3 regions of the Pseudomonas sp. LBUM1678 genome follow, and region 1 is predicted to be linked to each of the others. Evidence: predicted binding sites of a transcription regulator. Region 1 holds the regulator's gene; each other region holds the start of a gene.
The links. The regulator FliA, encoded in region 1, starts transcription of late flagellar genes. The targets are predictions, from matches to a motif close to CTAAAGTTTNNNNNNNNNNNGCCGNTAA.
Positions count from the first base shown of each region.

Region 1 (6,781 bases):
TGCGGCTTGCGTTGAACGTGGCCTCCACGCGGGTGGTGATGCTCCACGGTCAGGACGGGCACGCCTCAGCCGGCAAGGTGATCCAGGCCTTCGGTGAGGTGGTGATCGGCGGTAACTACGTGGTCGGTATCGTGGTCTTCGCGATTTTGATGATCATCAACTTCGTCGTGGTGACCAAGGGTGCCGGGCGGATTTCCGAGGTGAGCGCGCGTTTCACCCTCGATGCGATGCCTGGCAAACAAATGGCGATCGACGCCGATTTGAACGCCGGCCTGATCGACCAGAACCAGGCCAAACTGCGCCGGATGGAAGTGGCCCAGGAAGCCGAGTTCTACGGTTCCATGGACGGCGCCAGCAAATTCGTGCGCGGTGACGCCATTGCCGGTCTGCTGATCCTGTTCATCAACCTGATCGGCGGCATGGCGGTCGGTATCTTCCAGCACGGCATGACCTTCGGCGACGCCGGCAGGGTATACGCCTTGCTGACCATCGGTGACGGTTTGGTGGCGCAATTGCCATCACTGCTGTTATCGACAGCGGCGGCGATCATGGTGACCCGTGCTTCCGGTTCGGAAGACATGGGCAAGCAGATCAATCGCCAGATGTTCGCCTCGCCAAAAGCGTTGGCCGTGGCGGCAGGTTTGATGGCGGTGATGGGCCTGGTGCCCGGCATGCCGCACTTCTCCTTTCTGAGCATGGCCGCGTTGGCGGCCGGTGGTGCGTACCTGTTCTGGAAGAAGCAGAACGTGGTCAAGGTTCAGGCCCTGCAAGAGGTCAAGCGTCAGCAAGAGCTGCTGCCATCGCCGGCCCGTGCCATGGAAACCAAGGAGCTTGGCTGGGATGACGTGACGCCAATCGACATGATTGGCCTGGAAGTCGGCTATCGCCTGATTCCGCTGGTGGATCGCAACCAGGGCGGTCAGTTGCTGGCGCGGATCAAGGGCGTGCGCAAGAAGCTTTCTCAGGACCTGGGCTTCCTGATGCCGACTGTGCATATCCGTGACAACCTCGACCTGGCGCCGAGTGCCTATCGCCTCACGTTGATGGGCGTGATCCTGGCTGAAGCCGAGATTTACCCGGATCGCGAACTGGCGATCAACCCGGGGCAGGTCTACGGTACGCTCAACGGCATAACCGCCAAAGATCCGGCTTTTGGCCTGGAGGCGGTCTGGATCGAAATCAGCCAGCGTGCCCAGGCGCAATCGCTGGGTTACACCGTGGTCGATGCCAGTACAGTCGTGGCCACCCACTTGAACCAGATTCTGTACAAACACTCCAGCGAACTGATCGGTCACGAAGAAGTCCAGCAACTCATGCAATTGCTGGCCAAAAGCTCACCGAAGCTGGCTGAAGAGCTGGTGCCGGGCGTGGTGTCACTGTCGCAACTGCTCAAGGTGTTGCAGGCTTTGTTGGCTGAACAGGTGCCAGTGCGGGACATTCGCAGCATCGCCGAGGCCATCGCCAACAATGCCGCCAAGAGTCAAGATACTGCCGCTCTGGTGGCCGCGGTGCGCGTCGGCGTATCCCGCGCAATCGTCCAAAGCATTGTAGGGACTGACTCCGAGCTACCAGTTATCACTCTGGAGCCAAGGTTGGAACAGATATTGCTCAATAGTCTTCAGAAGGCAGGACAAGGCTCGGAAGAGGGCGTTCTGCTGGAGCCAAGCATGGCTGAGAAACTGCAACGCTCGTTGATCGATGCGGCGCAGCGTCAGGAAATGCAAGGTCAACCGGTGATACTGCTGGTGGCCGGTCCGGTTCGCGCGATGCTTTCGCGATTCGGCCGACTGGCAGTCCCGGGTTTGCATGTGTTGGCTTACCAGGAAATTCCTGACAACAAGCAAGTGACCATCGTTGCGACAGTAGGGCCCAACGGCTGAGGTAGTGGTTTATGCAAGTTAAGCGTTTTTTCGCCGCCGATATGCGTCAGGCCATGAAACTGGTTCGTGATGAGCTGGGCGCTGATGCCGCCATCATTGGCAATCGCCGGATCGCCGGTGGTGTCGAGCTGACGGCTGCCCTGGATTACAAATTGTCGGCGCTGGCCCCGCGTGTTCCGAACATGGAACTCGAGGATGAGCTGCGCAAGACCCAGTCGCGGATCGTCACCGCCCAGGCCGAATTGAGCTTGCGTGGCGAAGGCGAAACCGAAGGCGACAAGACCACCAATCGCCAGTTGTTCGCCGGCCTGCCATTGACCGCCGCCGAACCGCTGATCGAGCCGACCTACGCTGAACCTCGTCGCTCCGCTCCAACCCCGGCACCTGCCGCTGGCGGCGTGGACCCACGTGCGTTCGACTCGATGCGTTTCGAACTCAACAGCCTGCGCGAACTGATGGAAGTGCAACTCGGTTCGCTGGCCTGGAATCAGCTGCAAGGCAGCCGTCCGGCCCAGGCCAACCTCTGGCGTCGCCTGCAACGCATCGGCCTGTCCGGCCCGTTGTCCCGCGACTTGCTGGCGATGATTACCGACATTGAAGAACCCCGTCAGGCGTGGCGCATGTTGCTGGCGCACCTGGCGCGGATGATCGCCACTCCGGAAGTCGAGCCGCTGGAAGAGGGCGGCGTGATTGCCATGGTCGGCCCTGCCGGTATGGGCAAGACCACCACCCTGGCCAAGCTCGCGGCCCGCTACGTTCTAAAGTATGGCGCGCAAAACATCGCGCTGGTGAGCATGGACAGCTACCGTATTGGTGCCCAGGAGCAACTCAAGACCCTGGGCCGGATCCTCAACGTGTCGGTAACGCACGTCGATCCGGGGCAATCGCTGGTGCAGGCGCTGGATCCCTTGCTGCGCAAACGCGTGGTGCTGATTGATACCGCGGGTCTTCAGGCCAGCGATCCGGCACTGCGCATGCAGCTCGAAAGCCTGGCCGGACGTGGCATCAAGTCAAAAAATTATCTGGTCTTGGCAACCACCAGCCAGAAACAGGTTCTAACAGCCGCTTATCACAGTTACAAGCGCTGCGGGCTCGCTGGCTGCATCCTGACTAAACTGGATGAAACGGCAAGCCTGGGTGAGGTATTAAGCCTGGCGATCAGTCATGAATTGCCGGTGGCCTACCTGACCGATGGCCCGCGGATTCCGGATGATTTGCATCTGCCGCGTCGTCATCAGTTGGTCAGTCGTGCCGTAAGCGTGCAAATGCAAGAAGAACCCAGCGAAGAAGCCATGGCTGACATGTTCGCTGATATTTACCACAGCCCGACCAAGCAGGTTGGCTGAGGTACTAATGAACAGTTTTTGTACCTACATCGATGGTCTGCCATGCATTGTTCAGTTTATGAACGCGCAGCCAGTAATGTGGCCTCCGTCTATGCAAGACAAGGTAAAGAAATAACATGGGCAGCATGCATCCCGTACAGGTGATCGCGGTGACCGGCGGCAAAGGTGGCGTCGGGAAGACTAACGTGTCAGTGAACTTGTCCCTGGCTCTAGCTGAACTCGGCCGGCGCGTCATGCTGCTGGACGCCGATCTGGGGCTGGCGAACGTCGACGTCCTGTTGGGGCTGACACCCAAACGTACCCTGGCCGACGTGATCGAAGGCCGCTGTGAGCTGCGCGACGTTCTGTTGCAGGGCCCCGGCGGTATTCGCATCGTCCCGGCCGCGTCCGGCACGCAGAGCATGGTTCATCTGAGCCCGGCTCAACACGCCGGCCTGATCCAGGCTTTCAGCGATATCGGCGACAACCTTGACGTATTGGTGATCGACACCGCTGCGGGTATTGGTGACTCGGTAGTCAGTTTCGTTCGCGCAGCGCAAGAAGTCTTGCTGGTGGTGTGCGACGAACCGACCTCGATCACGGATGCCTACGCGCTGATCAAACTGCTGAACCGCGATTACGGCATGAACCGCTTCCGCGTCCTGGCCAACATGGCCCAGAGCCCGCAGGAAGGTCGCAACCTTTTCGCCAAGTTGACCAAGGTCACGGACCGCTTCCTCGACGTCGCCTTACAATACGTCGGCGCGGTGCCATACGACGAAAGCGTGCGCAAGGCCGTGCAGAAGCAGCGTGCAGTCTACGAAGCGTTCCCGCGTTCCAAGTGCGCCCTGGCGTTCAAGGCGATCGCGCAGAAGGTCGACACCTGGCCATTGCCTGCCAACCCGCGTGGGCACCTGGAGTTTTTCGTCGAGCGCCTCGTGCAACAGACCGCAGGACCCGTCCTATGACAGCCAGTGGCTACAACCTCTACAAGAAGTCGGCACGTGACGCGCAGTACGAGCTGATCGAGCGTTACGCGCCACTGGTCAAACGCATTGCTTACCACTTGCTGGCCCGTCTGCCGGCCAGTGTTCAGGTTGAAGACCTGATCCAGGCCGGGATGATCGGCCTGCTTGAAGTATCGACCAAATATGACGCCAGCAAAGGCGCGAGTTTCGAGACGTACGCGGGCATTCGAATCCGCGGCGCGATGCTCGATGAAGTACGCAAGGGGGACTGGGCGCCACGTTCGGTTCACCGCAATACCCGTATGGTCAGCGACGCAATTCGCTCGATTGAAGCTAAAACCGGTCGTGACGCTAAAGATCATGAGGTTGCGGCCGAACTCCAATTGAGTCTCGACGATTATTACGGGATTTTGAACGACACCCTGGGCAGCCGGTTATTCAGTTTCGACGATCTGTTGCAGGACGGCGAACACGAAGGGCTGCACGAGGATGGCGCGAGTGCTCATCTCGAGCCGTCACGCGATCTGGAAGATGAACGCTTCCAGGCAGCGCTGGCGGACGCGATTGCCAATTTGCCGGAGCGTGAGCGACTGGTGTTGGCGCTGTACTACGACGAAGAGCTGAACCTCAAGGAAATCGGTGAGGTCCTGGGTGTCAGCGAATCGCGGGTCAGCCAGTTACACAGCCAGTGCGCGGCCCGTTTGCGGGGGCGTTTGGGGGAGTGGCGAGCGCGCTGAAGGCAGTGTGGGGACACTGCGAACGAGGCCGGTGTGGTGTTGAACTGCACCGGTCGCGATCTGTTGTGCTCCAGACAGTCATCGAATGCATTGCCGGATTGATTGAAATGGCGCGTCCAGGTGCTGGGCGCGTTTAAGACTGCTTGGAGGTCGAATTGGACAAGAACATGAAAATCCTCATCGTTGATGACTTCTCAACGATGCGGCGGATCATAAAAAACCTGTTGCGTGACCTTGGGTTCACCAACACGGTCGAGGCCGACGATGGCACTACCGCCATTCCGGTTCTCAACAGCGGGAGCATCGACTTTCTGGTAACGGACTGGAACATGCCTGGCATGACCGGTATCGATCTGCTGCGCCATGTGCGCGCCGATGAAAAACTCAAGCATCTGCCGGTGTTGATGGTGACTGCCGAAGCCAAGCGCGAGCAGATCATAGAAGCGGCCCAGGCCGGTGTTAACGGCTATGTGGTCAAACCCTTCACGGCCCAGGCGTTGAAAGAAAAAATCGAGAAGATTTTCGAACGCATCGGTTGATCCACTGCGCCACGGGGGAGCTATGGAGCATAAAGAATCTTCACTGGGCGATTTTGAATCGACCCTGAAAAAACACGCGGTCGAACTGGTCGAAAGCCTTGAAAAAGGCAGGTTCGGCGACGCTGTGCAACTTATCCATGAGCTCAATCAGACCCGTGACCGCGGCCTGTATCAGGAAGTGGGCAAGCTCACTCGTGAGCTGCATAGCGCGATCGTCAATTTCCAGATTGACCCGAACATGCCGCAAGCCGAGGAAGTGTCCCAGATCACGGACGCCACCGAGCGTCTGGGGTATGTGGTCAAGCTGACCGAGGCCGCCGCCAACCGCACCATGGACCTGGTGGAGAACGCCACGCCGCTGGTCAACAGCCTGAGCGAAGAAGCCCAGGCGTTGAGCACGGATTGGGGTCGGTTCATGCGCCGCGAAGTCGGGGCTGAAGAGTTCCGTGAACTGGCCCGGCGCGTCGACGGTTTCCTGACGCGCAGCAGCGAAGACAATCGCACGGTGTCGAGCAACCTCAATGACATTCTGCTGGCCCAGGATTACCAGGACCTCACCGGTCAGGTGATCAAGCGCGTGACCCAACTGGTCACCGAAGTTGAAAGCAACTTGCTCAAACTTGTACTCATGGCCAGTCAGGTAGACCGCTTTGCGGGTATCGAACATGACCGTGATGCGATGCTCGCTGAAAAAGATCCGCAAAAACATCTCTCTCAGGGTGAAGGTCCGCAGATTCATGCCGATAAAAGAGAAGACGTTGTGTCCGGTCAGGACGATGTGGACGATTTGTTATCCAGCCTAGGATTTTAGAGTTTTAGCATTTTAGGTTTTTTAGGTTTTTAGACCTCAGGAGCACCCCCTTAATGAGCTTCGGCGCCGATGAAGAGATCCTTCAGGATTTCCTGGTTGAGGCCGGCGAGATTCTAGAGCAACTGTCCGAACAGCTGGTCGAGCTTGAAAGCCGACCGGATGATGCGGATTTGCTCAATGCAATTTTTCGCGGTTTTCACACTGTAAAAGGGGGCGCCGGCTTCCTCCAGCTCAACGAGTTGGTGGAGTGCTGTCACATCGCCGAGAACGTCTTCGACATCCTGCGCAAGGGTGAACGTCGCGTCGACTCGGAACTGATGGACGTGGTTCTCGAAGCGCTGGACGCGGTGAACGGCATGTTCACCGAAGTGCGCGAACGCAGCCCGATCACGGCTGCCACGCCTGAATTGCTCGCGGCACTGGCCCGTCTGGCCGAGCCGCAAACGGCTGATGAAGCCGCACCGGTTGCTGAAGTGGTCGAAGCACCTGCCGCTGAAGAGTCGGGCGACATTACCGATAAC
Region 1 covers NZ_CP166775.1:1,771,634-1,778,414, forward strand. The annotation lists gene flhA (flagellar biosynthesis protein FlhA) at 1-1,880, shown strand, start outside; gene flhF (flagellar biosynthesis GTPase FlhF) at 1,892-3,226, shown strand; gene fleN (flagellar synthesis regulator FleN) at 3,343-4,173, shown strand; gene fliA (RNA polymerase sigma factor FliA) at 4,170-4,910, shown strand; gene ACA070_RS07995 (chemotaxis response regulator CheY) at 5,078-5,449, shown strand; gene ACA070_RS08000 (protein phosphatase CheZ) at 5,472-6,260, shown strand; gene ACA070_RS08005 (chemotaxis protein CheA) at 6,314-6,781, shown strand, end outside.

Region 2 (6,781 bases), 1.3 Mb from region 1:
CCATGCAAGGCGTTGGTCAGGGCGAAGACCGCCAGGCCGCCGGCAATCACCAGAATCGGGTAGAGACCGTTGGCCAGGTTGATGCGATTGACCAATTGCAGCATGACCCAGCCACCGCCGAGGCCGATGACGGCACCGATGCCGAACTCACGCACGAAGTGCGCAAGCAGGCTCCAGTGCAGGCCGGTCTGGCCGCTGGCGAGCATGTCGATCAGGGTCACGGTGAGAAACACCGCCATCGGGTCGTTGCTGCCGGATTCGATTTCGAGGCTGGCGGTGACCCGTTCGTTCAGGCCTTTACCGCCCAGCAGCGAGAACACCGCAGCGGCGTCGGTCGAGCCGACGATGGCGCCGATCAGCAGTCCCTGAATCAGGTTCAGGTTGAATAGCCACGCGGCTGCCATGCCGGTCAGCCCGGTAGTGATCAACACCCCGACCGTCGCGAGCGACAGCGCCGGCCATAACGCCACGCGGAAGCTGGAAACCCGGGTGCGCAACCCGCCGTCGAGCAGGATGACTGCCAGCGCGAGGTTGCCGACCAGATAAGCTGTTGGGTAGTTATCGAAAATAATGCCGGCGCCATCGACGCCGGCCGACATGCCCACCGCCAGGATGATCACCAGAATCGGAATGCCGAGGCGCGAGGAAAGTGAGCTCACCAGAATGCTCGCACCTACCAGCAACGCGCCGATCAAGAACAGGCTGTTGATGGTCGTCGCATTCAAAGGCAATACTCCAGAAAGCTGAAAGGCGGGCACAAACTGACCATGCAGTCTGCGTGCCAGCGATTCTAACCTGTTGAAATGTGATGCTGTCAAAAAGGTTTTGACGGTGTGGTGTTCAGGTTTTTTGTTCGGCTTGCGACCGGCCCCTCACCCTAACCCTCTCCCCAGAGGGGCGAGGGGACTGACCGAGGTGTTTGTTCTAAATACTGCGACCTGAGCTATCGAGCCGAACTCAGGTTCTGAACAGCATGAAGATCGGCTCCCTTTCCCCCTCTCCCCCTTGGGGAGAGGGCTGGGGTGAGGGGTGGCTCTTGTGGCGGGCACATATCCAGATCAGAGGCTAAACCGCCCAACCATGTTGTTCAGGTCCAGCGCCAATCGCGACAATTCATTACTCGCCGCACTCGTCTGATTCGCCCCGGTCGCCGATTGCACCGACAAATCACGAATGTTCACCAGATTGCGATCCACTTCACGGGCGACCTGCGCCTGTTCTTCCGCCGCGCTGGCGATCACCAGGTTGCGCTCGTTGATCTCGACAATGGCGCTGTTGATGGTGTCCAGCGAAAGACCTGCGCCACGCGCGATGTTCAAGGTCGATTCGGCGCGTTCGGTGCTGTTGCGCATCGAATCCACCGCGTGTTCGGTACCGCTCTGGATACTGCCGATCATGCGTTCGATTTCGCTGGTCGACTGCTGAGTGCGATGCGCCAGTGCACGCACCTCATCCGCCACCACCGCGAAACCACGCCCGGCTTCACCGGCTCGCGCAGCTTCGATTGCTGCGTTCAATGCCAGCAGGTTGGTCTGGTCAGCCAGGCCGCGAATCACGTCCAGCACCTTGCCGATGTCACGGGATTCATTGGCCAGATCACCAATCAAAGTCGCGGTGCTCTGCACATCGGCGCTCATGCGTTCGATGGCGCTGACGGTTTCCTGCACCAGGTCACGACCGTCACCGGCCGACGTGGTGGCGTTCTTCGAGGCTTCGGAAGTGCTCACGGCGTTGCGTGCGACTTCTTCCACAGCGCTGGTCATTTCATTGACCGCAGTGGCGGCCTGTTCGATTTCGTTGTTCTGCTGGGTCAGGCCACGGGCGCTTTCGTCGGTGACACTGTTCAACTCTTCAGCAGCGGACGCCAGTTGCGTGGCCGAACCGGAAATTCGTTGCAGGGTGTCGCGCAACTTGTCCTGCATCTTCGACATGGCCAGCAGCAAGCGGCCGGCTTCGTCTTCGCCATCAACCGTGATCGGGCGAGTCAGGTTGCCCTCGGCGATTTCTTCGGCAGCGGTCAGGGCATTGGCGATCGGCTTGGTGATGCTGTTGGTCAGCAGCCAGGCGAACAGCACGGTCAGGCCGGAGGCGATCACCAGCAGGGTGACGACCAGGTTGAATGCCGAGGAGTACTGATCAGTTGCCTGCTGATTAAGGTCGACTGCTTGTTGGTTGTTGATCAGCATCAGGCGGTTGAGCACGGCGTTGACGGCTTCAGAGTTGGTCAACAGATCGCTGTTGAGCAAGGTGCGCAGTTCTTCCACCTGGTTGTTGCGCGACAGACTCTTCATCCGGTCTTCAAGCTGATGATACTGGCCAAGCAACTGCACGTACTGGTCGTAAGCCGCACGCTCGTCAGGGCTGCTGATGAATTTTTCATACTCAGTCTGAGCGGCACGGATTTGCTGATTGCGCTGGTCGAACAGTTCGATGGTTTTTTGCTGCACGTCGGGTTCGCGGTTGGTCAACAGGCGATAGGAAAGGACCCGAAGGCGCAGCGTCAGCTGGGTGAACTCATCCAGCGCCTTGATGCTCGGCACGCTGCTCTCGACGATGTTCTCACCGGCACCGCGGATCTTGCTCATCTGGTTCAGGGCAAACACCCCCAAAACCAGCATCAAGCCGCCAATCAGGGCGAAACCGAGGAACGCCCGCGGTGCGATATTCATATTACGAAGGGACATGCTGTTTACCAAAGTGAGCGCACCCGTGCGGCGCTGAAGCTGACGTATGAGTGACTTATCGGTCATGCGACTAAAGTCTTGAGTGCGTGTGCGTTTTTGTCGCAGACCAGCCCCGGCGACGAAGTGAAGGAACCAGATTTGCCAATCGCAGTCTTTAAAGCTCACGAGGAAGGTCGCCCGCCAGGAAAATCAAGGCCTTGCGCCTGAATAACCCTGGCATCCGTGGTGACTTTTCTTTATCGTACGCGCCCCTTGAAAATGCTTGGAAAATCAAAATGTTGGAAGCATCCCTTAGCCAATTGGAACAGCTGGTCAACGACCTGGTGCAACAGAACCAGACGCTGCTTGGCACCAACCAAACCTTGAGTGCAGAACTGGCCCAGGCCAAGGATGAAAACGAAAGCCTGCAACTGAGCCTGATGGAACAGGAAGAGAAACAAGGCGCCACCGCGGCTCGCATACAGGCCCTGGTTGAGCGCGTCAGCGCCGGCCCGGTCAGCGCATGAATCACGGCGCCGCAGGGGTAAAAGTCGTCTCGATCCTGGGGGAGGACTATTCGATCAAGGCGCCGGCCGGGGAAGAGCAAACCCTGCTGGACGCCGCAATGATGTTGAAAGCTGCCTTGGCCGACACCAAGAGGAAGTACCCGACGCTGATCGGTGACCGCTTGCTGGTGCTGGCCGCGATGAATCTGTGTTCCCAGCAGATCGAAATGCAAAAGCAGCACCAGCAGGAACTCGACCGTTACCAAGAGCAAGTCAGCGCCACGGTTGAAGTGATCTCCAAGACGATCAATCAGGCCTGATCGGATTTGCGCACAACCAAAGAATAGATTGTCGGTTTAGTTGTATACAATCGGCACGGCTGTTGCAGTGTTTCAGCCTCTTATTCTTTGGGGGTGCTCCATGCAGTTCTGGCGACGCAGTATTCAATGGCAGTTGATCCTCAGTATGGGCACCGCCCTGCTGGTCAGCATCCTGATCGTGGTTGGCATTTATACCCTCGTGGTCAACCGTCTCGCCCAGAGCTATCTGGTCGAACAGGCACTGCCGTCGAGCATCGAAGCGATGCGCAACGACATCGAACGAATCCTCGTCCAACCCCTCACCGCCGCCAAGGACATCGCCAGCAACAGCATGGTGCGCGACTGGTTGGCCGGGGGTGAAAACAGTGCCCAGACCCCTGCGTTTGTGCAGTATCTGGAAGGCATCCGCGCCGAACACAAAGCCTTCACCGCGCTGATCGTCGGCACGGTTTCAAACCACTATTTCACTGAAAAAGGCCTGGACCGGACCCTCAGCCGCTCCAATCCCAAAGACGCCTGGTTCTACGCCTTCCTCGACAGCAACCAGCCCCGCACCCTCAATATCGACAATGACACCGCGACCGGAGAATTGGCGCTGTTCATCGACCTCAAGGTCGAGCAGGCCGGTAAAGTCGTGGGCGTTGCAGGGCTGGGGTTGAGCATGAAAGAGCTGTCGGAGCTGATCCACAACTTCAACTTCGGTGAGCGCGGCAAGGTCTATCTCGTGCGTTCCGACGGTTTGATCCAGGTTCACCCCGAGGCGCAATTCAGCGGCAAGCGCACATTGGCCGAGCAAATCGGAGCCCCGGCGGCGCAAGCTGTGATGGGTCAGCTCTCTATTTCCAAAGCGTCCGCCACCAACAGTGGTTTTACCCGCGACGGCGAAGATTTTCTGGCATTGAGCCTGCCATTGCGGGACCTGGGCTGGACCCTGGTGGCCGAAGTGCCACAGTCGCAGATCTACGCCGAAGCTCGTCGCGCCATGTGGATGAGCAGCGCAATTGGTCTGGCAGTGGCGCTGGTGTGTCTGTTGCTGGTGGTATTGCTGGCCCGTGGGTTGGTGCGGCCGATCCGTCAGGTAACAGCTGCGCTGGTAGCCATCGGTAGCGGTGGGGGAGATTTGACCCACCGGTTAGATTCCAGCCGCGCCGATGAACTCGGTGACTTGGCGCGCGGCTTCAATCGATTCCTCGACAGTCAGCGCGAAATGATCGGCGAAGTGCTGACCACCAGCGAGCGTCTGCGCACCGCCGTCGGCCAAGTGGCGCGCGTGGTAGATAACACTGCCGAACGTTCTGGTCGTCAGCAGGAAATGACCGACATGGTTGCCACTGCTGTCCACGAGATGGGTCTGACGGTGCAGGAAATCGCCCAGAACGCGGGTAACGCCGCCGTCGCTTCGCAGAATGCTCGCGATGAAGCCATGCAGGCGCGGGAGGTTGTGGACGGGTCGATCCGGCATATAGAAAGCATGTCCGATGAAATCGGTATCGCGGCGGGTGCCGTTGGCGAACTGGCCAATCAGGTTGCGTCGATCGATCAGGTGCTGGCGGTGATTCGCGGGATCTCCGAGCAGACCAATTTACTGGCACTTAACGCCGCCATCGAAGCCGCCCGCGCCGGGGACATGGGCCGTGGGTTTGCGGTGGTGGCGGATGAAGTGCGGACGTTGGCGCGGCGGACTCAAGCGTCCACCGACGAGATTCAGCAGATGATCGGCAGCCTCAAGCAGGGCGCGGAGAATGCGGTTTCATCCATGCATTCCGGGCAGGCGGCGACGGGCACGGGTGTCGAATCGAGCCAGCGCACGGGAGCGTCATTGACGGCAATTACCGGGCAGGTCGAGCGCATCAGCGACATGAATCATCAAGTGGCGACGGCCACGGAAGAGCAGTCGGCGGTGACGGAAGAGATCAATCGCAATGTGCAGGGGATTTCTGATTTGGCTCGGGCGACGGCCGGGGAGGTCAGGGCTTGCCGTGAGGATTGCCAGACGTTGCAGCGGCTGGCGGATGATTTGGCGCGGCAGATGGGTGGGTTTCGGTTGAAGTGAGGTTTTGTGGTGTGTCAGTTAGGGCTGCCCCTCACCCTAACCTTCTCCCCAAGGGGTAGAGGGGACTGACCGAGTTGTTCTTCGAATTACATCGACCTGAAAAACCGAGTCGAGCTCAGGTTCTGAAAACTATGCAGATCGGCCCCCTTTCCCCCTCTCCCCACTGGGGAGAGGGTTGGGGTGAGGGGTGGATTTGATGCCTGGTGAAAAACTTCGCCTCACCCTCCATTATCAAAACCACTCATCCTGCATTCCCAGACACACATCATCCCGAGCCTCAAGAATCGCCAGCTCATGGTGACAACCCGGCACTTCCCACGTCAGGAAATACCGTGCCGCCTGCAGCTTGCCCTTATAGAAGCTCACATCCGCCACATTCCCATCGGCCAACCCTTCCTCAGCGCGAATCGCCTGTTCCAGCCAGCGCCAGCCAATCACCGTGTGCCCGAACACCTTCAGGTACAACGCCGAGTTCGCCAGACTGCTGTTGACCTTGCCTTGGCCCAGATCCGTGAGCAAACCGATGGTCACCGTTTGCAGGCGCGCGACCAGTTTCTCCAGCGGTTCACGCAACGCGGTCAACGACTCATACGCCTGCGCCCGTTCGGCGGTGTTGGCAATCAAGCGGATCAATTGCTTGAGCCCCGCGCCACCGTTCTGCGCCAGTTTGCGCCCCAGCAAGTCCAGCGACTGAATGCCGTGGGTGCCTTCGTGGATCGGGTTCAAACGGTTGTCGCGGTAATACTGCTCCACCGGGTACTCGCGGGTATAACCGTGGCCACCGAGAATCTGGATCGCCAGTTCGTTGGCCTTCAGGCAGAACTCCGATGGCCAGGACTTGACGATGGGTGTCAATAAATCCAACAGCTCATGCGCTTGTTTGCGCTCGGATTCAGTCTCCAGCGTCGTGGTGTCATCGAACAGTCGTGCTGCGTACAACCCAAGGTCGAACGAGCCTTCGACATAGGCTTTCTGCGTCAGCAGCATGCGTTTAACGTCAGCGTGCTGAATGATCGCCACCGGCGCGGTGTTCGGGTCTTTGCTATCCGGAACACGACCCTGCGGACGTTCGCGGGCGTACTCCAGGGAATACAGGTAACCGGCGTAGCCGAGCATCACCGCGCCCATGCCGACACCGATACGCGCCTCGTTCATCATCTGGAACATGTAGCTCAAACCGTGGTGCGGCTTGCCCACCAGGTAGCCTACGCACTCGCCGTTATCGCCGAAGTTCAGCGC
Region 2 covers NZ_CP166775.1:457,448-464,228, forward strand. The annotation lists gene ACA070_RS02110 (potassium/proton antiporter) at 1-725, opposite strand, end outside; gene ACA070_RS02115 (methyl-accepting chemotaxis protein) at 1,059-2,684, opposite strand; gene ACA070_RS02120 (hypothetical protein) at 2,960-3,190, shown strand; gene ACA070_RS02125 (cell division protein ZapA) at 3,187-3,489, shown strand; partial or broken gene ACA070_RS02130 (cache domain-containing protein) at 3,752-4,630, shown strand; gene ACA070_RS02135 (methyl-accepting chemotaxis protein) at 4,835-5,542, shown strand; gene ACA070_RS02140 (acyl-CoA dehydrogenase) at 5,774-6,781, opposite strand, start outside.
Region 2: a site for FliA is predicted at 2,740-2,767, ahead of ACA070_RS02115 (methyl-accepting chemotaxis protein). Genes of this name have one in related genera too.

Region 3 (6,781 bases), 2.0 Mb from region 1:
ATGGACGTCGCCAAGGACTCGCTGGCCGGCATGATCAACGGGCTCGATCCGAAGATCGACACGCGCCTCATCACCTTCGCCGGCTGCGAAAGCACACCGGACCAGGGCGTGTTCAAGTTTGGCGACCGTCAGCGGCTGATCAACGGGATTCGAGGCCTGGTGCCCAACGACGGCACACCGCTGGCCGACAGCCTGGCTCACGCGGCAAGCACCGTCGACGGACGCAATAACGATGCGGTGATCGTGATGTTCGTCGACGGTGAGGATGGTTGCCAGAAAGATGTCTGCGCCGTGTCCCGCCAAATCGCCAGGGAACAACCGCGCCTGCGGGTCAACGTGGTGAAAATCGGTGCCGGTGGCCCGTCACGTTGCATCGCTGAAAACACCGGCGGCCGGGTTTACAGCAGCACCAACGCGGCGGAGCTGGGCAAGCAGTTGAAACTGGCGAGCAAGGAAGTGTCGAGCAACGCCAAGTGCGATTAGTCACTCGGCTTGAGTATTGAGGTGAGCCCATCGCGGGCAAGCCACGCTCCCACAGGATTTGTGTCGTTCACGAGAGAGTGGAACGACACATAACCTGTGGGAGCGTGGCTTGCCCGCGATGGCTATTGCAGAGGCGACTCAACGAAACCGGTCAACCTCATGACGCAAGTCCGCCGCCAGCTTCTCCAGCTCTTTGGCGGTCACGGCCAGGTTCGACACCACTTCACGCTGCTCACTGTTCGCCAGCGCAATGCTTTGCAGGTTGCTGCTGAGCAACGTCGCGGTGCTGCTCTGCTCCTGAGTTGCGGTGGTGATCGCCGCAAATTGCTGGCCTGCCGAACGGCTCTGCTCATCGATCCGCGCCAGGGCCGAGGCCACATTGGCATTACGCGACAAGCCTTCCTGCATCAGCACATTGCCTTGTTCCATGGTGCTGATCGCGTTACCGGTTTCCTGCTGGATACTTTGAATCATCCCGGAGATTTCATCCGTGGCCTGACGCGTACGCGAAGCCAGGTTGCGAACCTCGTCGGCAACCACCGCAAAACCACGACCCTGCTCACCGGCACGGGCCGCTTCGATGGCCGCGTTCAGCGCCAGCAGGTTGGTCTGATCGGCGATCGAGGTAATCACCCCGACGATGCCGCCGATTTCCTGGGAACGCTGTCCGAGGGTGTTGATCACCGTCGCAGTACTGTTCAACGCGCCAGCAATTTGCTCAAGAGACGAAGACGCTTCATCCATCGACGTACGACCGATCTGCGTTTGTTGTGCGTTTTCCTGCGCCAGACGCTGGGTGTTGCCCATGTTGTCGGCGATGTTCAGCGAAGTCGCACTGAACTCTTCCACGGCGCCGGCCATGCTGGTGATTTCGCCCGACTGCTGCTCCATCCCTTCATAAGCGCCACCGGACAGGCCGGACAACGCTTGGGCACGGCTGTTGACCTCGCCCGAGGCCTTGCGGATGTGCTCGACCATGGTCGACAAGGCCTGGCTCATCTGGTTGAAGGCACGGGCCAACTGACCGATTTCGTCATTGCTCGACACGCTCAGGCGCACACTCAAATCACCGGCGCCCAAGGCTTCTGCCTGACGCACCAGGTCACCCAGCGGCGCGAGTTTGCTGCGCAGCAGCCAGACTGCCGAGCCGACCGCGATCAACATCGCCAGCAGACTGCCGATCGCCAATTGAATGCCGACACTCCAGGTCACGGCGCTGATTTCGGCTTTTGGCATGCTCGCCACCACCGACCATGGGCCGCCTTCGAACGGCACCGCCACGCTGTAGAAATCTTCGGACTTGTCGCTCCAGAAGTCACCCTTGCCCGGGGTTTTCGCCAGATCGACGATGGCCGGGACTGCCTGATCCAGCGCTTGCACGCCTGCAATCGGCACCAGCCACTTTTTCTGCTCGTCGAGCAACGCCAGGGAGCCAGTCTGGCCGATACGGAAGCGTTTGAGATTTTCGAACTGCGCGTTCTGCGCGTCGGTGTAATCGAATCCTACGAACAGCACGGCAATCACCTTACCGCTGCTGTCGCGCACGGGCGTGTACTGCGTCATGTAGGAGCGATCGAAGAGCAAGGCGCGACCCACGTAGCTCTGCCCCGCCATCAAGCGCGCATAGGCCGGATTAGCGTGATCCAGCAAGGTGCCGATGGCCCGGTTGCCGTCCTGCTTGGTCAAAGAGGTACTGACCCGAACGAAGTCTTCGCCACTGCGCACGAACACCGTCGCAACGCCCGCGGTCATTTGCTTGAACTCGTCCACTTCCTTGAAGTTGTTGTTCAGCACTTCGCTGCCCAGGTGCAATCCAGGCGTCTGCGCGCCCGCCACGGCCACCGGCTCGTCCGGGTGCACGCTCAGACCCGCGCTGAAGCGCTTCTCGAACAGGCCGGCCAGACGCTGGGTGCTCTCACGCAACGTGCCGTGAAAGGTACTCAACTGATCGGCCAGCAACCGGGCTTCACTGGCCAGGTGCTCTTCGCGGGTGGCGAGGTTGGCGGTGTCCAGCGAGCGCAAGGCGAACACGGTACTGCCAGTGATGACAATCGCCAGTATCACGGCAAGCGCAAGACCAAGCTGTGAGGCGATCCGGGCACGAGGTTGAGACATGACAGCTCCTGGCCGAGTGACCGGATCATCCTGATCACAACGCACACTCGGCAAAATTCTAATAAGGGGAATTACCTGGAACCAGCACGAAGGTCCCACCTGCAGATTTTCGGCGGCAAACCTGAATACTTGAGTAATTAGCCGGGATATGGCGCAAGGCCTCTATTGCAGAGGCTCTATCGATTCAGCTCAAGCGCTCGACATCCGGTAATTCCATGGCCCGGACCTCGCCTTGCAGGAAATCGCTGAGCCGGCGCAAACGTTCACCTCCAGGGCGGGTTTTCGGCCAGACGAGGTAATAATTCTCACCGCTGGCGACGGCAGTCGGCCACGGCAAACTCAGACGACCCTGAGCGACATCCTCCGCCACCATCAGCAAATCCCCCATGGACACGCCGTAGCCCCGCGCAGCCGCAATCATGCCCAGCTCCAGCGTGTCGAACACCTGCCCGCCCTTGAGCGACACCTGATCGGCCAGGCCCATGCGTAACAGCCACGTGCGCCAGTCACGCCGGTCCGGCGCGGGGTGCAGCAGTTCAGTGCTGGCCAGACGCGCGACATCCCACGGTTGATCGTCCATCAGGTTTGGCGCACCGACCGGGATCAATTCTTCCGGAAACAGCAGCGTGGCCTCCCAGTCCGGGGGGAAATTCCCGGTGCTGAGGATGACGGCACAGTCGAAGGGTTCGTGGTTGAAGTCCACGGTGTCGATGTCCATCCAGGCGCTGGTCAATTGCACTTCGTTGCCCGGTTGCAAGTGGCGGAAGCGGCTGAGGCGCGCCAACAGCCAGCGCATGGTCAACGTCGACGGGGCTTTCATGCGCAGGATGTCATCCTCGGCGCGCAAGGTATTGCAGGCGCGCTCTAGCGCGGTAAAACCTTCACGAATGCCGGGCAGGATCAGCCGCGCCGACTCGGTCAGTTGCAAGTTGCGCCCGCTGCGATGAAACAGTCGGCAGGCAAAATGCTCTTCGAGCGTACGAATGTGTCGACTGACCGCACTTTGGGTGATCGACAACTCTTCAGCGGCGCGGGTAAACGAGCTATGCCGCGCCGCCGCTTCGAATGCGCGCAAGGCATACAAGGGAGGAAGACGACGGGACATTCGCAAAGCTCCAATAGCGCGGTTACGCCACGTTAGCAGAAACTTGTCAGCATGAGTCTGACTCATGCCACCCATCCTTTTTATCCCTTTGTGAAAAGCCCGCAGAGCGCCGAGAATCGGCTCTCTCCTGTCGACTTTGATAATCGAGGCGTGATGACCATGCAGCATCCAGCACGTACCGAACTCTGGGCCATCCTGCGGCTGGCGGGGCCGTTGATTGCCTCGCAGTTGGCGCACATGCTGATGGTCCTCACCGACACCTTGATGATGGCGCGCCTGAGTCCGGAAGCGTTGGCCGGTGGTGGTCTGGGCGCGGCGACGTATTCGTTCGTGTCGATTTTCTGCATCGGCGTGATTGCGGCGGTCGGCACCCTGGTGGCGATCCGTCAGGGCGCGGGCGACATCGTTGGCGCCGCGCGACTGACCCAGGCCGGATTGTGGCTGGCGTGGTTGATGGCGCTGGTGGCCGGTCTGCTGCTGTGGAACCTCAAACCGGTGTTGCTGCTGTTCGGCCAGACCGAAACCAACGTCCAGGCCGCCGGGCAGTTCCTGCTGATCCTGCCGTTCGCCCTGCCCGGCTACCTGAGTTTCATGGCCCTGCGCGGCTTCACCAGCGCCATCGGCCGGGCGACGCCGGTGATGGTCATCAGCCTCGGCGGCACCGTGGCCAACTTCTTGCTCAACTATGCGTTGATCACCGGGATGTTCGGCCTGCCGAAAATGGGCCTGGTGGGTATCGGGCTGGTTACGGCGATTGTCGCCAACCTGATGGCCGTGGCGCTGGCGCTGCACATCCGTCGGCATCCGGCTTACGACGCTTATCCGCTGCGTCAGGGTTTGTCGAAGCCAAACCGACAGTATCTGAAAGAGCTGTGGCGCCTGGGCCTGCCCATCGGCGGCACCTACGCGGTGGAAGTCGGGTTGTTTGCGTTTGCCGCGCTGTGCATGGGCACCATGGGCAGCACGCAATTGGCGGCGCACCAGATCGCCCTGCAGATTGTTTCGGTGGCGTTCATGATCCCGGCAGGGCTTTCATACGCGATCACCATGCGCATCGGCCAGCATTACGGCGCCGGGCAGTTGCTCGATGCACGCCTGGCCGGTCGGGTCGGGATCGCCTTTGGCGCGGCGTCGATGCTGGGCTTTGCCATGGTCTTCTGGTTCCTGCCGAATCAGTTGATCGGCTTGTTCCTGGACCACAACGACCCGGCGTTCCGAGACGTCATCAATCTGGCTGTGAGCCTGCTGGCGGTGGCGGCGTGGTTCGAGCTGTTCGACGGCACGCAAACCATCGCCATGGGCTGCATTCGCGGGCTCAAGGACGCCAAGACCACGTTCCTGGTCGGGCTGGGTTGCTATTGGCTGATCGGCGCACCGGCCGCGTGGTGGATGGCCTTCCATTTGAACTGGGGGCCGACGGGCGTCTGGTGGGGGTTGGCGCTGGGATTGGCGTGCGCGGCGGTGAGTCTGACGCTGGCGTTTGAGTGGAAGATGAAGCGGATGATTCGGCGGGAGCCTTCAGTACACCGGTTCGAAGTCCCTCAGCCAGATTGAGATCCCCTGTGGGAGCGAGCTTGCTCGCGATGAGGCCCTTTCAGTTAACAGTGATGTTGACTGACACTCCGCCATCGCGAGCAAGCTCGCTCCCACATTTTTGTCCGTGTTTAGACTACGACTTCCATGGCGGGCTGTTGGCTGCTGCCAAACGTCAGATATTCAACCAATTCCGCCAACGGCAACGGCTTGCTGATCAGATACCCCTGCACCTGATCGCACCCAAACCCGCGCAACAAATCCAGTTGCTCCGCCGTCTCCACGCCTTCAGCCACCACTTCAAGATTGAGGTTGTGCGCCAGGTTGATCATGGCGTGGACCAGTTTGCGATTCTCTTCGCGCTCCTCCATGCCGCCGACAAAGCTCTTGTCGACCTTCAGCAAGGCAATCGGCAGGCTGTTGAGGTGCACGAAGGATGAGAACCCGGTGCCGAAGTCATCCAGCGAGAAGCGCACGCCCAGGCGCCCGAGAGCGTCCATGGTCTGCTTGACCAGATCGCTGCGGCGCATGACCGCGGTTTCGGTCAGTTCAAATTCCAGCCATTGCGCCTCGACGCCACGCTCGGCGATCAGCCGGCTCAGGGTCGACAGCAATTGGCTGTCCTGAAACTGCCGGAACGACAGGTTGATCGCCATGTGCAGCGCCGGCAAACCACGTTCGCGCAGCGCCTGCATGTCCCGCAGGGCCCGGGAAATCACCCAGTAACCCAGCGGCACGATCAAACCGCTTTGTTCGGCCAGCGGCACGAACTCGCTGGGCGCCAGCAACCCGCGCTCGGCATGCCGCCAGCGCACCAGGGCTTCAAGGCCGACGATCTGGCCGTCCTCAAGGTTCATGCGTGGCTGGTAATGCAATTCCAGCTCGTCACGGCGCAAGGCCCGGCGCAGCTCGCTTTCGAGGTCGGCCATGCTGCGGGCATTGCGGTTGATGCGTTCGTTGAAGATATGAAAGGTGCAGCCCTGAGTGCTCTTGGCTTGCTGCATGGCGATGTGTGCGTGCCACATCAGCGGGTCGGCGCCGGCCTGGGCCCTGGCGTGGGCGATGCCCAGGCTGGAACCGATCAACAGGCTTTCGCCGTCGACCCAGTAAGGCTCGGCCAGGGCTTCGGTGATGCGTTCGGCCATCCATTCGGCACGCTGAGGCGCGCGGCGGGTGTCGATCAGCAGGGCGAATTCATCGCTGCCCAGCCGCGCCAGTTGATCGCCGGCCTCAAGCTGGCTTTTCAGCCGCGCGACCACTTGCAGGATCAACCGGTCACCGGCCTGGTGGCCGAGGGCATCGTTGGCGTGACGGAAGTTGTCGAGGTCCAGGTGACCGAGGGCCAGCCCGCGGCCGTCGTTTTCCGCCAGACGCGCGGCCAGCAAGGTCTGGAAACCCTGGCGGTTGGCGATGCCGGTCAGCGGATCTTGTTCGGCCAGGCGTTGCAGGGTGTTTTCCAGCAAGCCGCGTTCACGCACATGGCGCAGGCAGCGGCGCAGCATGCCGGGATCGAGATGATCGCGCACCAGCCAGTCGCTCACACCA
Region 3 covers NZ_CP166775.1:6,607,400-6,614,180, forward strand. The annotation lists gene ACA070_RS30165 (vWA domain-containing protein) at 1-483, shown strand, start outside; gene ACA070_RS30170 (methyl-accepting chemotaxis protein) at 622-2,598, opposite strand; gene ACA070_RS30175 (LysR substrate-binding domain-containing protein) at 2,783-3,703, opposite strand; gene ACA070_RS30180 (NorM family multidrug efflux MATE transporter) at 3,863-5,257, shown strand; gene ACA070_RS30185 (putative bifunctional diguanylate cyclase/phosphodiesterase) at 5,368-6,781, opposite strand, start outside.
Region 3: a site for FliA is predicted at 2,705-2,732, ahead of ACA070_RS30170 (methyl-accepting chemotaxis protein). Genes of this name have one in related genera too.